2 regions of the Cytobacillus sp. OWB-43 genome follow, and region 2 is predicted to be linked to the other one. Evidence: a T-box and tRNA genes for the amino acid it is inferred to sense, from the RefSeq annotation. Region 2 holds a T-box; the other holds one or more tRNA genes.
What was found. The T-box of region 2 lies ahead of alaS (alanine--tRNA ligase). A T-box ahead of a tRNA ligase gene usually reads a tRNA of that ligase, here a tRNA-Ala.

Region 1: it encodes a tRNA-Ala, which carries the amino acid that the T-box ahead of alaS (alanine--tRNA ligase) is inferred to sense. The anticodon was not compared.

What each region holds. Positions count from the first base shown of each region.
Region 1 is NZ_JAYEFF010000007.1:548-6,053, reverse strand. Features, by position in the region: gene U9M49_RS19160 (RrF2 family transcriptional regulator) at 90-614, opposite strand; gene U9M49_RS19155 (FMN-dependent NADH-azoreductase) at 808-1,449, shown strand; gene U9M49_RS19150 (SRPBCC family protein) at 1,570-2,070, opposite strand; gene U9M49_RS19145 (DinB family protein) at 2,368-2,838, opposite strand; tRNA gene U9M49_RS19140 (tRNA-Ala) at 3,385-3,457, opposite strand; gene U9M49_RS19135 (MgtC/SapB family protein) at 3,518-4,213, opposite strand; gene U9M49_RS19130 (DMT family transporter) at 4,340-5,215, shown strand.
Region 2 is NZ_JAYEFF010000001.1:1,790,641-1,796,146, forward strand. Features, by position in the region: gene U9M49_RS08850 (DUF1292 domain-containing protein) at 315-596, opposite strand; gene ruvX (Holliday junction resolvase RuvX) at 609-1,025, opposite strand; gene U9M49_RS08860 (IreB family regulatory phosphoprotein) at 1,027-1,293, opposite strand; gene alaS (alanine--tRNA ligase) at 1,453-4,086, opposite strand; T-box leader at 4,141-4,347, opposite strand; gene U9M49_RS08870 (AI-2E family transporter) at 4,437-5,506, opposite strand, start outside.

The sequences.
Region 1 (5,506 bases), on a different contig from region 2:
ATAATCTTTTGGATAAAATAAACAAAATATTAATTTTTAATTAATAAAAGACAAAAAAAGAGTAGAAATCATTCTCCTACTCTCTTTTGCTATTTAAGACTTTTATCCTTAAAGTATTCTCGGCTATCAACACGGATTTTTTTTGGTAAAACACGATCAAGTTCTTCATCTAACCAAGCAATCGTTTTGTTTCGTAAATACTCTCTCATTTGCTGTTCGGCTTCTAACATTACTAAATTTATTGTACAAGTGGAATTACCTGATATACAAGATGAACAGTCTCTATCCTCTTTTTCTTCTTTACCTACATACATAAGGTTATTACTTAAAATGTTTTTACACTGAAAAATTGGTTTAACACCTTCAACAGCTTCTATTACATCCCAAAAGGAAATTTCTTCAGGAGCCTTAGCTAATTTATAACCTCCATTGACTCCTGGAACAGAACTCACAATTTTAGCCTTTGATAATTTACCAAATGCTTTGGAAAGATATGTTTCTGAAAGCCCTTGAAATTCTGAAAGTTCTTTTATCCCAATAACTTCATCTGATGGTACATCAATTAAGTACACTAAACTATGCAACGCATATTCAACCATAACACTATATTTCATGTAATCACCTGCTCTATTTAAAACATCTTTAATTATCTTTTTATTGTATTTGTATCTTAACATAGTTTTTTTTGTTTGACACAAATTACTAATAGCGTTATATTGATTAACGTCGACAAGATTAATCGACGATTTATGTAAGAGACAATTAGTTTACCCATTAAAGAAACATTTATTCAGGAGGAATTATCTAATGAGCAAATTACTTATTATAAATGCACATCCAGAAGTGGAATCTACTTCGTCTGTTAGTCTTAATGTTCTTAATCACTTTAAAAATGTATATAAGGGATTACAATCAGAAGATGAGGTCATTGAACAAATTGACTTATATAGCGAAGAAGTACCTATGATAAATAAGATAGTTTTAAATGCATGGGCTAAGCTTGCTAAGAATCAAGAACTTACGAATGAAGAAAAAGAAGTAACAAACCGTATGAGCGCAGTGTTACAACAATTTAAAAGTGCGAATAAGTATGTAATCGTTCTCCCATTGCATAATTTTAATGTACCAACAAAATTAAAAGACTATATGGATAATATTTTAATTGCGAAAGAGACTTTTAAATATACAGAGAATGGTTCTATTGGCTTACTTAATGATGGAAGAAGTATGTTGGTGATACAAGGAAGTGGTGGTATTTATACTAATAATGACTGGTATACTGAAGTCGAATACTCACACAAATATTTGAAATCTATGTTCAATTTTATTGGAATTGAAGATTATCATATGGTTAGAGCGCAAGGGACAGCTTTACTAGAAAGAGAGACAATTTTAGAAAATGCTTATATTGAAGTCGAAAAAATTGCTTCTGAACTTGCACAGAAATAAATAAAAAAAGCAAAGAAGAGAAACTTTTAAATTTCTCTTCTTTGCTAATTGTGATATTGAATCTGACTATTTTATACTTTGCTTCAAACAAGTTTCTTGTTAAAGTTAGCCTTATTTTTATTAAAATGATGGATATGTAATATTTCCTTTTTCTACCAATTCTTTCAAACCTAAGAACATATAATGCCAACCTTGTTCGGTATCTTTTTTCCAATCTTCATGTGCTTTTTGAATATCTTCAGTTGTCCAATCTTTTTCATGGATTACGTTAATTTCTTGTGTGAAAATCATTTCACAGCCTGATTCAAGCGATTCGATTTCCACTGTAATGTCGTCTTCTAAATCACTAAATTGAGGCATTTTGAATGTGAAAACAAGTTTCGCTGGTGGTTCAACCAATTTGTATTCTCCAATAGCTCGATAATCTTTCCCATCCCGATGATCCACAACTTCCCATGTTCCACCTACACGAGGATTACTCTTTGCCACTTTATTTGTATGTTCCATGGTGAACATCCATTTTTTAATCGTGTCTGCTTTAGTCCACGCGTCAAATACTTTTTCTGCTGGAACATTAAATTTGCGTTTCATATTAAGGGTTGTTATTGATGTTTTTGCCATCTGAACCATCCTCTCAACGATTATTATTCTTTTGATTCATTCTTACGTCTTTACTACTTGAAACGTTGCTCTTATATACGAAAGTGGCCTTTCAAAAAAATAGTATAACCAATATTGGATAATATTACAAAACCATCAATGGTTAAATCTCGATACTTTTTCTTGAGAACGTCAGAATGAAAGCAGGATATCAAGAAGTTATCATTTCAGCCAATTTTCAAAGACTTTGTAGCCATCAATTTGTATTCATTCTCTACACCATACGTATCAGCGAGTTGTTGATAACACCAATGAGACTTAATCCCATATATGGATTCTAGGTATTCCTGCTGATCTTAAGTAATCCAATAACTGACCGGTATGAACAGATTCATGATAAGCAATTCGTAATAGCATGTCACCTAAATCTCGTATGTAACCTGCATCGGAACGGTCAATTTTTATATTAAATAGGTCTTCTTCTGAAAATGATTTAATTGTATTTATAAAATGCTGTCTATAAGGTTCAGCAAAATCCAATTCTGCATTTACAGAAGTGAAAGGACGATTTTCGAATGGAGAATTGAATTTGGACAAACTCCTTCTATTTTTAATTGCTAGGTGATAATAATGTTCGCTTTCTAACACATGCCTAATCATTTCTAGGCATGTCAAGGCTTCATCATCAGGCTTCCATTCTAGCTTATCTTGAGGAATAGATGTCCAGACCTTAATACTTCTTCTTCTAATTTCGTTGAAGTTTAAAATAATTAAATTAACTGAGTTCATAATATCCTCCTTGAAAATTATATCTTTAATATACACGAATAAACGTTCGTGTTAAAGAGGATTAGTTGAGCATTTAAAAAACAAGATTAGAGGAGTGATGTAGAAGTAAGTGGAAGAATAAGAGAATAAGGCACAGGAGCTGCATTTAACAACGGACTTACTAGCCTTATTCAGTCAAATGAGGTACAGAATTACCATGGAATATGACAATACCATTTAGTGCATTCTTGTGGTTTTACTTCACCTGCAGCAGAAGCAGGAGAAACAATTGTTAAGGTGAGTATATTCAGGATCTTTATAATCGAGTTAGTAACTTATGGAACCGATTCATTTTCTGTCCAACCCTGCTCCTCTCTAATAACATCTTCATCTTCTGGGTTTACAGCATGTACTTTAATGGCAACCCTTGTTTTCAGAATGTTTGCACTTGATTATGTGCTTATACAATTTATGTGATGCTTCTAAAGGTGTTGAATGAGGTTTGTAGTGGGGGAGGATAATTAGACAAAAATAAAAGAAGCCCTGATAAATCAAGGCTTCTTGGTATGGAGAATAGGGGGCTCGAACCCCTGACCTCATCGCTGCCAGCGATGCGCTCTCCCAGCTGAGCTAATCCCCCGCTAGATATATTGAAATTATAGCGGGAGAATGAATATTTTTCAATAGTCAAAATAAAAAATTAGTGCAAGCTTTCTATTTCCATCGACTTTACTCCCGGCACTTGAGAAATTGTATGATAAAAGTCAGTTGTTTTTTTACGATAATCTACTGCAATAGTTAAATAAACTTGTGGGTAGCCCTCTTCAGTATCTTTAATTCTCATCCTGCGAATAGCCGCTTGCTGCTCTTTAATGGTATGAATAATCGTCGTGATCTGTTCCTTCGTTTCAACTGCCATTTTCATCGTAATCTCTTTTTCTCGTAGTTGTCTTGGGCCAATAAGCCCTAATAAGTAGGGAACAACTTCAACTGAAATAATAAGTAATACGACGCCTGCAACAGCCTCCATATAATATCCAGCTCCAACAGCGATACCAATTCCAGCTGCGCCCCAAATTAAGGCGGCTGTTGTAAGGCCGGAAATACTATCATTCCCTCTCCTCAATATGACCCCTGCACCAAGAAAGCCAATTCCTGATACAATTTGAGCTGCTAAACGTAAAGGATCCATTGTAATATTAATATCGTCATTACCTGGAAATATGTATGCTGATTCTATTGACACAATAGTGAGAAGACAGCTAACGATTGAAATGACTAGGCTTGTTTTTAAGCCAACTGGTTTACGTTTTAGTTCTCTTTCTAGTCCTATAATAAGACCAAGCACAGCTGAAATCCCTAACTTCATTAGGACATCCATTTCTAATCCGTACATAATATCGCCTGCTTTATCATTTAATAAATTTTAAATAAGTTACCTTTACTATAGGTTTAAGGTGTAAAATAGTCTATACCTAAATATCAATATATAGAGACAAGGTGATAGCATGGGGTAGTTAAGATGAATCCGCTTTTTGTATTAGCTATAGGAGTTGTTTCAGTTTCAACTTCAGCCATTTTTGTAAAGTTGATTTCAGCTCCCCCTGGTATTATTGCTTTTTATCGTCTCCTTTTTTCAGTCGTGCTTATGATGCCAATCTTTCTTTTAAAATATGTTCATGAAATTCGTCATATTACAAGCAAGGATTGGCTGTTTTCTATCATTGCGGGTATTTTTTTAGCTTTCCATTTTATTTTATGGTTTGAGTCTCTTCAATACACATCGGTTGCTAGCTCGACTGTGTTAGTTGCCTTACAACCGATTTTTGCATTTATAGGTACTTATCTCTTCTTTAAAGAAAAAACTTCTTGGAAATCCATTTTGTCAACTATAACTGCGATAGGCGGTTGTATCATTATTAGCTGGGGTGATTTTCTACTAAGTGAAAAGGCGCTCTATGGAGATTTGTTAGCACTCATCGCCTGTGGGCTAGTAACAGGGTATTTACTGTTTGGGCAGACCGTCCGTCAAAGAGTATCCCTGATTACTTATACATTTATTGTATACAGTATTAGCACATTGACACTTTTTATCTATGTCATGCTTAACAAACAACCTTTGTATCCTTATCAAGTAAATGACTGGATTTTTTTAATTCTCTTAGCACTTTTTCCAACATTATTAGGCCATACATTATTTAATTGGTCTGTAAAGTATTTAAGTACTTCTGTTATTTCGATGGCTACTTTGTTTGAACCTGTGGGTGCAGCCATTTTAGCTTATTTTGTACTACAAGAAAGAATAGCTTGGTCACAAATTTTGGGTGGGCTATTTGTTATAGTAGGGCTATCTTCCTTTTTAATAGATGAAAGAAGAAGAAGAAAGAAACGATTATAGGCAAATAATGAAGATCAAGTTTAGAAAATGAAGCAAAAGGTGAGCCAAGAATGAGCTCACCTTTTTTATATAAATAAATAGGATAATCTACTAAAAATAAATGCAGCTGTTACGGTGAAGATGAAAGTTCCTCCATAAACTTTACCTGGTGAATTAGCGATACGAATACCTTCCACATAAGCGAATGAAAATAAAAAAAGGGCCATAATTACTGATACGTATAGTGCTACATCTTCCAGCTCTATTCACACCTTTCATATATAATAGAATGAGATTAGTAGATTATATGAC
Region 2 (5,506 bases):
TTCTGTCATAGGATAGCATATTTAGACAAAATTCTTCTACTATAGAACGAATCAGTTATACTGAAAGCGTTAATCAATAATACCTCTCCCTTAATAATGAATGAGTTAAGTTTATAGAGAATGAGATAGAAATGAGGACAATGCTGAAAGTGGAGGTTTTTTTTGAGATAGGTTATATTTTGCTAAGTCTTTTTTTACTTAATGTTTTTTTGTTGTGTGATATTAATTCTGGGTTAGCCTTAGTCGCAAGTTCACCTGCGAAGGATGATAGAACATAAAAAAAAGACCCACTAAATACGCGGGTCTTTTCAAATTTATTCTTCTTCGTTTTCTAAAAATGTATTTAACATCTCTTCGATAAGGTCCCATTCTTCGTCCGTTTCAATTGGCATTAATTCACCATCAGTATTATCTTCACTTGGAACGAATGCAGATGCATGAATTTCAACCTCTTCTTCATCCTCATCTGCACCAATTGGATAATAAAGAACATAAGATTTGCCAAATTCTTCAGAGTCAAAAGTAAAAAGCACTTCGCAAAGCTGCTCGTTACCTTCCTCATCTACTACTGTGATATTGTTTTCTCCGTGATCCATTTCTTTCACCTCTTAATTCTGGCTATCTAAATAACCTTGTAAAATCATGACTGCCGCCATTTTATCAATCACTTTTTTCCTTTTTTTGCGACTGACATCTGCATCAAGTAGGACTCTCTCTGCAGCGATTGTAGTGAGACGCTCGTCCCAATAAATAACCTCAACACCGAAACGTTTGTTAAGTTCATTACCATAGAACTGACTCGCTTCACCTCTAGGCCCTATTGTACCATTCATGTTCTTAGGAATGCCAACAACAACCTTTGTTACTTCATATTCTTTGAGCAGCTCACCAATACGTTTAAATCCGTACTGATTCTGTTCCTCATTTATTTTCACTGTTTCGATGCCTTGGGCTGTCCAACCAAGACCATCACTAACAGCCACGCCGACCGTTTTTGAGCCGACATCTAATCCCATTGTACGCATATTATCCCTCTCGTTGCTGTTTTAAATACGACTTCACAAGTTCTTCAATAATTTCATCCCGTTCTAACTTGCGAATCACATTCCTTGCATCTTTGTGACGGGGTATGTAGGCAGGATCTCCAGAAAGCAGGTAACCTACAATTTGATTAATAGGATTATACCCTTTTTCCTGCAGGGCATCGTGAACATGGAACAAAACTTTATTGACATCTTGTTCAAATGGTTCCTCAGGAAAATTAAATCTCATCGTTTTGTCAAATGAGCTCAATTGCTACACCTCACTATTCTGTTCTTAAGCGATTAAGCTACCTATTCAAAAAGAGAAGGATGGATAGCTACACCAAGTTCATGAAGAAGAGGTTATATAACCTCTTCTTTTTATGATTCGCTTTTGTTTACCTACATTTTACACTAAACTATTCGGGAATCAAACGGATTTTACCCATTCCTCTACAAATTGTAACGCTCCCTCTAATTTTGCTGGGTCTTTTCCACCAGCTTGCGCCATATCTGGACGTCCACCGCCACCGCCTCCACAGCGAGTAGCCACTTCCTTAATTAATTTACCCGCATGATAGCCACTTTTAATCAAATCATCTGTCACACCGGCAATTAAATTCACTTTTCCTTCATTCGCACTACCTAGTACAACCACTGCTGAAGCAAGCTTTTGTTTTAATTCATCTGCCATATTACGCAAGTGGTTCATGTCTGTCGCCTGAACTTTTGCAGCTAATACTTTTACACCGTTCACTTCTTTCACTTGGTCAATCAAGCTTCCAGCTTCAATATTACCCAATTTAGTTGCTAATGATTCATTTTCTCTTTGTAATTGCTTGATCTCTGCATGTAAGCTGTCAATTTTTACTGGTACATCTTTTATATTTGATTTTAATTTAGCTCCAGCCTCTTTTAATACAGAGATTTGCTCTGTCATCATCTTATAAGCACCTTCACCTGTGACTGCTTCTATTCTTCTTGTGCCTGCACCAATCCCGCTTTCAGATTGGATTTTGAACAAACCAATGACTGCAGTATTTGCCACATGACAGCCACCACAAAGTTCTAATGAATAATCACCGATTTGAACAACTCGTACAATTTTCCCATACTTTTCTCCAAATAAAGCCATTGCTCCCATTGCTTTTGCTTCTTCAATATCTTTCAGGTCAATTTGCACATTTAAGCTATTCCAAATTTTCTCGTTAACAATGGCTTCGATTTTCTCTAACTCATCTCCTGTTACTTGTCCAAAGTGAGAAAAGTCAAATCTTAGTCGATCTGGTTCAACGAGAGAACCTGCTTGATTTACATGCGTACCTAATACATCTTTCAATGCTTGATGAAGAAGATGTGTCGCAGTATGATTTTTTACGATTTTATTACGATTAAAATAATCTACAGATGCTTTAACCGATGAATGAGCTTTTAATTCTCCTTCTGTGACAACTGCACGATGGAGGTTTTGTCCATTTGGAGCTTTTTGCACATCTTTTATTTCAACCCTCACGCCACTTGCTGTTAGAGTTCCCTTATCAGCGATTTGCCCACCACTTTCAGCATAGAAAGGAGTAGCTGTCAATATTAATTGAACCTCTTCGCCTTGACCAGCTTGGTCTACTAGCTCGCCACCACTTACAATTGCAGCTACTTCAGTATCAATCGTCAATTGTTCATACCCAACAAACCTACTGTCTACCGTAATTTCACCTAGGACACTATCCTGGACTTGCATACTATCTATATCTTGACGAGCAGCTCGAGCGCGATCACGCTGATTTTCCATCTCTTTTTCAAAGCCATCATGGTCGATGCTCATCCCTTCTTCTTCTGCGTACTCCTCTGTTAATTCAACGGGGAAACCATACGTATCATAAAGACGGAAAACATCTTTTCCATCGATTACAGTATGTCCATTAGCTTTTTCTTTTTTCATTACTTCTGAAAGAATAGCTAAACCCTCGTGTAACGTTTCATGGAAGCGTTCTTCTTCGTTTTTAATGACTTTTTGAATAAAAGCCGTTTTTTCTTTTACTTGTGGATAATAATCAACCATTATTTCTGCAACCACTGGTACTAACTCAAACATGAACGGACGATGAATATTGATTTGTTTCGCATAACGAACCGCGCGACGTAATAATCGTCTAAGAACATATCCTCTACCTTCATTTGATGGAAGAGCACCATCACCAATTGCAAATGCTACTGTACGAATGTGGTCAGCAATCACTTTAAATGCGACATCTTGTTCCGCAGTTTTTCCATATTTCTCAGCAGAAATATCTTCTGTTCCTTTAATGATTGGCATAAATAGATCTGTGTCAAAATTCGTCTTTACATTTTGCACAACTGAAGCCATACGCTCTAAGCCCATGCCCGTATCAATATTTTTCTTTGGTAGTGGAGTATATGTTCCATCTGGATTATGGTTAAACTCAGAAAATACAAGGTTCCATACTTCCAAGTAACGTTCGTTCTCTCCCCCAGGATAGAGCTCAGGATCATTTAAATCGTTACCATACTCTTCTCCCCTATCATAGAAAATTTCTGTGTTCGGTCCACTTGGTCCTTCACCAATATCCCAGAAATTCCCTTCCAAACGAATAATTCGTTCTTCTGGTACACCTACTTTTTCTCTCCATAATTTGTACGCTTCATCGTCCTCAGGGTGGATTGTCACAGATAATTTGTCTTCTTCAAAACCAATCCATTTTGGACTCGTCAAGAATTCCCAAGCATATAGAATCGCTTCTTCTTTAAAGTAGTCACCGATAGAAAAATTCCCAAGCATTTCAAAGAATGTATGGTGACGTGCTGTCTTCCCAACATTTTCAATATCATTGGTACGTATTGATTTTTGTGCATTAACGATCCTTGGATTTTCGGGAATCACTCGACCATCAAAATATTTCTTCAATGTAGCTACACCACTATTAATCCATAGTAGTGACGGATCTTCATGTGGTACTAAAGAAGCACTCGGTTCCACTGCGTGACCTTTTTCTTTAAAAAAATCTAAAAACATTTGTCTAATTTCTGCACCAGTTAAATGTTTCATAAAAAAACCTCCTAAAAAATTTATGTAACCATAAAAAAAAGCCCTCATCCCCAATACAGGGACGAGAACTTAAGCTCGCGGTACCACCCTGATTGTGAAAGAAAACTCTCACCTCTCAAAGCACCTTAACGCGGTGAACGGCAGTAGTTAACTGCACTCCGGATTAGCTTTCTGTTATCCTTCATCGAGAAATTCTCTCAGCCATGGAATTTCCTCTCTTTCGAATGGACTATAACATACTTCTTCCATCAACATCTTACATTATTTAAATAGATATAGTCGAATTATAGCTAGATTTTTGCTCTTTTGTCAATATCAATGTCTAACAGTATCAACAAATTCAGCTGAAACTATACCTTATCTGCCCTATGTCGGTTCATTAATAGTTTACGTGCATGTATAAGACTAATTTTTAGGATTGCCAAAATCGGAACAGCCATAATTAAACCAATGATACCGCCAGCTTCTCCACCAGCTAGTAATGAAAGCATAATAATGAGGGGGTGCATATGTAAGCTTTTCCCTACAATTAAAGGAGATAATATATTCCCTTCCACAAATTGCAATACAACTATAATAATTAATGTGATAATCACCATTTTGACTGACAGGGTCGCTGCAATAATCACCGCTGGGACTGCACCAATAATTGGACCAAAATACGGAATAATATTGGTTATTGCAATGATAAAACCAAGCAACAATGGATACTTCATACCGAACACCCAAAATAAAGTAGCTGAAATCACCCCGATTACTAAACATACAAGGAGCTGCCCACGAATATAACCTCCGAGTGACTTATCAACATCTCTTATAAACAAAACAGCTTCTTTTCTCCATCTTCTTGGCGTTAAGTACCAGACTGCTTTTTTTACATCCGTATAATCTTTTAAAAGGTAAAAGGAGATAAATGGGATAATAGCGATGATTAAAGCATAATTAAGAATCTCAAGCAATATATTAATTGCCTTTGTTAATAATTTATCTAATGCTGCTTCAATATTGTTAATCCCATCCTCTACACGTAATTGTAATGTTTCTGGCCATTCAGATGTGCGTTCTTGAACCAAAGCAATAAAAGAGCGATATTGCTCGGCAAACTCTGGCGCATGATCAACTAAATCATTTAGTTGATGAATAAAAGCCGGAATCCCTTTATACGATCCGTAGCCAACACCACCAAAAAATAATAAATAAATTCCTAAAGCTGCTAATCCTCTGTGCATACCCGTTTGATGTAACTTTTCAACAATAGGGTGTAAGAGATAAGTAAAAAACGCCCCAAGTAAAAACGGAATCAGCACAACAAGCAGTAATTTTAAAAGAGGGAGCCATAATTCTTTTAATTGAAAAAAGATATAAAGTAAAATGAGAACAAGCAAAACAAAGCCTAAACGGTACAACCATTTCATACGAA